2 regions of the Pseudomonas sp. AC532 genome follow, and region 2 is predicted to be linked to the other one. Evidence: predicted binding sites of a transcription regulator. Region 2 holds the regulator's gene; the other holds the start of a gene.

Region 1 (2,398 bases), 370 kb from region 2:
AGATCGAAAGCAAGGACGGCCATCGCGGCCTCGGTTTCAGTTACTCGAAACGAGCCGGCGGCCCTGGCCAGTTCGCCCACGCCCGGGAAATCGCCCCGGCCCTGCTCGGCGAGAACCCCAGCGATATTCAAAAGCTCTGGACCAAGCTGTGCTGGGCCGGCGCGTCGGTCGGTCGCAGCGGCCTGTCGACCCAGGCCATCGGTGCGTTCGACGTCGCCCTGTGGGACATGAAGGCCAAGCGCGCCAACCTTTCCCTGGCGCGCCTGCTGGGCGCCCAGCGCGACTCGGTGCGCTGCTACAACACCTCGGGCGGCTTCCTGCACACACCGCTCGACCAGTTGATGAAGAACACCGACCTGTCCCGAGAGAAAGGCATCGGCGGCATCAAGCTCAAGGTTGGCCAGCCGGACTCGGCGCTCGATCTGCACCGGGTCAGTACCATTCGCAAGCACCTGGGTGACGAATTCCCGCTGATGGTCGATGCCAACCAGCAATGGGATCGCCCCACCGCCCAGCGCATGTGCCGCCAGTTCGAGGCGTTCAACCTGGTGTGGATCGAGGAGCCGCTGGACTGCTACGACGCAGAAGGCCATGCCGCCCTCGCAGCCGCTTTCGACACGCCGATCGCCACCGGCGAGATGCTCACCAGCGTGGCCGAGCACGCCGAGTTCATCTACAAACGCGGCGCCGACTATCTGATGCCCGATGCGCCGCGCGTGGGCGGTATCAGCCCGTTCCTGAAAATCGCCTCGCTGGCCGAACACGCCGGGCTGATGCTTGCCCCGCACTTCGCCATGGAACTGCACGTGCACCTCGCCGCAAGCTACCCCACGGAGCCCTGGGTGGAACATTTCGAATGGCTGGAACCACTGTTCAACGAGCGCCTGGAAACCCGCGACGGCCGCATGCTGGTGCCGACCCGTCCGGGCCTCGGCCTGTCGCTCAGTGACCAGGTGGCGGCCTGGACGGCACAGGAAGTGGAAATAGGCCAGCGCGCCTGAGCCGCTTGCCACCCAGGCAGCTCACAGCTACCGGCCGCGTGCCGGTAGCCGTGTTTTATAGGCTGGAAAATACCGGCCCCTGGTCACTTTAACTGCATCGAGCAACCCACTACACTGCGCGCCGCTTTGCGCCTGCGCACTCGTCAACAGGCCGCAAACATCGGCAAACCGCGCCTGGCATTAAAGCTTCGGCGTCGGCGGTCGAATAATAGAAACCAAGGATTCTTATTTTGCCGGGAGCTGTGGCATGCAGTCGTTAAAGTCGCTGTACGACTCAATCGAGATGCACTTTTTCGATACCCTGACCAAAAAGCTGTCCAGCCTCTTTTTGCTGGTCGTGGTCAGCGGACTGTTGTTCTGGGTAGCCACCAGCCTGCGTGCGGACATCCTGAGACTGCTGCAGGCTGCGCAGATCGACCCGGCGCTGCTCGGCCAGATCCAGGGCAAACTCGACACTCTGGGTACCGCCCTGCTGCTCAGCGCGCTGTTCACCCTGACCATGGTCAGCTTCATGGTCTGGTACTTTCGCCACCTCATCGTGCGCCCGGTCGACAACATGACCCGCGCGCTGGAGGAAATCGCCAATGGCGAAGGCGACCTGTCCCGCGACCTGCCACTGCTGACCCACGATGAAATCCGCACCCTGGCCAGTACCTGCAACCGCTTTTTGGCCAAGCAGCGCGAGATCATCAGCAACGTACAGGCGCTCACCGTGCAGATCGCCGTCGAGTCGGCCCGTTCACTGAAGAACATCAGCGACTCCAGCGAAAGCGCCACCCACCAGGCACGCTTCGCCAACGAAGTGATGAGCGAGAGCAACAGTGCCGTCGGCCGCATCGATGAGGTGTCGCAGCAGACCCAGGCGATCTCCAGCACCACCGCGCAGAATCTGAGCATGGCCCGCGACTCTTACGCCGAATTGCTGGAGGTGACCGGCAACATCGGCGCCATTTCCACCAGCCTTGGCGAATTCAGCACGCTGGTCTCGGCGCTCAATGAGCGCTCGTCGAACATCAAGTCCGTGGTCGGGCTGATCCAGCAAATCTCCTCGCAGACCAACCTGCTGGCCCTCAATGCGGCCATCGAAGCGGCACGAGCCGGCGAAAGCGGCCGTGGTTTCGCGGTGGTGGCGGATGAGGTACGTACCCTGGCACAGAACGTCAGCCGCGCCACCGGGGACATTTCCCAGAACATCGATGCGATGCTCATGGAAGTGGCCTCGACGCATCAGCAGACCGCGCTGATCAGTGACAGCGCCCGTGAAACCCAGGTGGTGGTGGAACGCGCCACCGGGCATTTCGAAAGCATGATCGTCGACTTCGAATCCACCAACGGCAAGCTGGCCGAGATCGCCGAACACATCCAGCAGGTGGCCGACGCCAACACCGGTATCAATG
Region 2 (2,398 bases):
TACCACGTAGTTGAGGCGTTCGGTCGCATCGGATATCTGCGAGACTTCCTTGGCGTGAGGCACCCGTGGGTCGAGCTGAAAATTGACGATGGCGTTGTGCAGCTCACGGGTGAGCTTGCCGACTTCGTGGTAAAGACCCCGGTCGCGCGCCTTGTTCAGTTCATTGATCAGCTGTACCGCTTCGCCAAAGTTGCCTTGTTCAAGGCTGTTGACCAGTTGGCGGGCATTGCTTTTCAGGGTCGACTCGAGGTCGGCCTCTTGAGAATCATCGTGTTCCATAACAACCTCGCGGCAGACATCAGCCGTTAACCCGCTCGAAGATTTTCTCGATCTTTTCCTTAAGCACCTGAGCGGTGAAAGGCTTGACCACATAGCCGTTCACACCGGCTTGCGCGGCCTCGATGATCTGATCGCGCTTGGCCTCTGCCGTAACCATCAACACCGGCATCTGCTTCAGGCGCTCGTCTGCACGCACCGCGCGCAACAGGTCGATGCCGCTCATGCCGGGCATGTTCCAGTCAGTGACGAGAAAGTCGAAGCTGCCGCTCTGCAGCATCGGCAAGGCCGTCATGCCGTCGTCGGCCTCTGCCGTGTTGGTGAACCCCAGATCACGCAAGAGGTTCTTGATGATCCGTCGCATCGTCGAGAAATCATCGACGATGAGGATTTTCATGTTCTTGTCCAAGTCGACCTCCGTACAGTCCTAAAACGCCTTCAGCATTCTGAAGCGCTTCTAAATCGTGAAACCGGCCTGGCGGAACGCCGCAAAACCATTGCGTCCGACTTTGCTGCGTTCACAGTGTTTTCCAGCGCCCTGCTCAATTATTCATGCGCGCCATTCGCCGAGCCGCGCACGTAGGCGCGCGGCACACTGGCTATGCAATTGGCTGACCCGCGATTCACTCACTCCCAACACCTCGCCGATTTCCTTGAGGTTCAACTCCTCGTCGTAATACAGCGACAGCACCAACCGCTCACGCTCCGGCAGGTTGCTGATGGCATCCACCAGCGCCGCCTGGAAACGATCATCTTCCAGTTCGTGTGACGGCCCGTGGTGGAGGGAACTCGTGTCTTCCTGCAGTCCGCCACTCTCGCCTTCCTGAAGCAGGTCGTCGAAACTGAACAGGCGGCTGCCCAACGTGTCGCCAAGAATGCCGTAGTAATCTTCGAGACTCAATTGGAGTTCGGCAGCAACCTCCTGATCTTTAGCGTCTCTTCCGGTTCTGGCCTCAATTTTTCGTATGGCGTCGCTGACCATGCGGCTGTTGCGATGCACCGAGCGCGGTGCCCAGTCGCCCTTGCGGACCTCATCAAGCATGGCGCCACGGATACGAATGCCGGCAAACGTCTCGAAACTGGCGCCCTTGCCGGCGTCGTATTTGCGAGAAGCTTCGAGCAGGCCGATCATCCCGGCCTGGATCAGGTCATCCACCTGCACGTTGGCAGGCAAACGCGCCAACAGGTGGTAGGCGATACGTTTGACCAGCGGGGCGTAGCGTTCAATCAACTGATGCTGTGAATCTTGTGCTGTTGCCTTGCTGTACATACGGAGTCCAGAGGCTGTCGTCATACAGCCGTGTCTGCAGTCGGTTGTTGCACCAGGCGTTCAACGAAAAATTCCAGATGGCCTCGCGGGTTGGCCGGTAACGGCCATGCATCGACCTTCTGGGCAATCGCCTTGAACGCAAGCGCGCACTTCGAACGAGGAAATGCTTCGTACACCGCACGTTGTTTCTGTACGGCCTTGCGCACCGATTCGTCGTAGGGCACTGCGCCCACGTACTGCAGCGCAACATCCAGAAAACGATCGGTCACCTTGGTCAGCTTAGCAAACAGATTGCGTCCCTCCTGCGGGCTGTGCGCCATATTGGCAAGGACCCGAAAACGGTTCATGCCGTGGTCACGGTTGAGGAGCTTGATCAGCGCGTAGGCATCGGTGATGGAAGTCGGTTCGTCGCACACCACCACCAGCACTTCCTGGGCCGCGCGCACGAAGCTCACCACCGAATCACCGATACCGGCAGCGGTGTCGACGATCAGTACATCGAGGTTGTCACTGATATCGCTGAATGCCTGGATCAGGCCCGCGTGCTGCATGGGCGTGAGCTGCACCATGCTCTGGGTGCCGGAGGCAGCGGGCACGATGCGAATGCCGCCCGGCCCCTGCAAGACGACGTCACGAATGTCGCAATTGCCATCGATGACGTCGGCCAGGGTGCGTTTGGCGGTCAGCCCAAGCAGTACGTCGACGTTGGCCAGGCCAAGGTCGGCGTCCATGAGCATGACGCGCCGACCGAGATCAGCCAGCGCCAACGACAAATTTACCGACACATTGGTCTTGCCAACGCCGCCTTTGCCGCCGGTCACCGCGATCACCTGTACGGGATGCATACCCATG

Evidence for each region. The regulator FliA, encoded in region 2, starts transcription of late flagellar genes. The targets are predictions, from matches to a motif close to CTAAAGTTTNNNNNNNNNNNGCCGNTAA.
Region 1: a site for FliA is predicted at 1,182-1,209, ahead of ACZ0AV_RS06080 (methyl-accepting chemotaxis protein). Genes of this name have one in related genera too.

The regions. Positions count from the first base shown of each region.
Region 1 covers NZ_OZ409888.1:1,264,305-1,266,702, forward strand. The annotation lists gene ACZ0AV_RS06075 (L-talarate/galactarate dehydratase) at 1-1,001, shown strand, start outside; gene ACZ0AV_RS06080 (methyl-accepting chemotaxis protein) at 1,249-2,398, shown strand, end outside.
Region 2 covers NZ_OZ409888.1:893,266-895,663, forward strand. The annotation lists gene ACZ0AV_RS04275 (protein phosphatase CheZ) at 1-279, opposite strand, end outside; gene ACZ0AV_RS04280 (chemotaxis response regulator CheY) at 299-673, opposite strand; gene fliA (RNA polymerase sigma factor FliA) at 827-1,570, opposite strand; gene fleN (flagellar synthesis regulator FleN) at 1,567-2,397, opposite strand.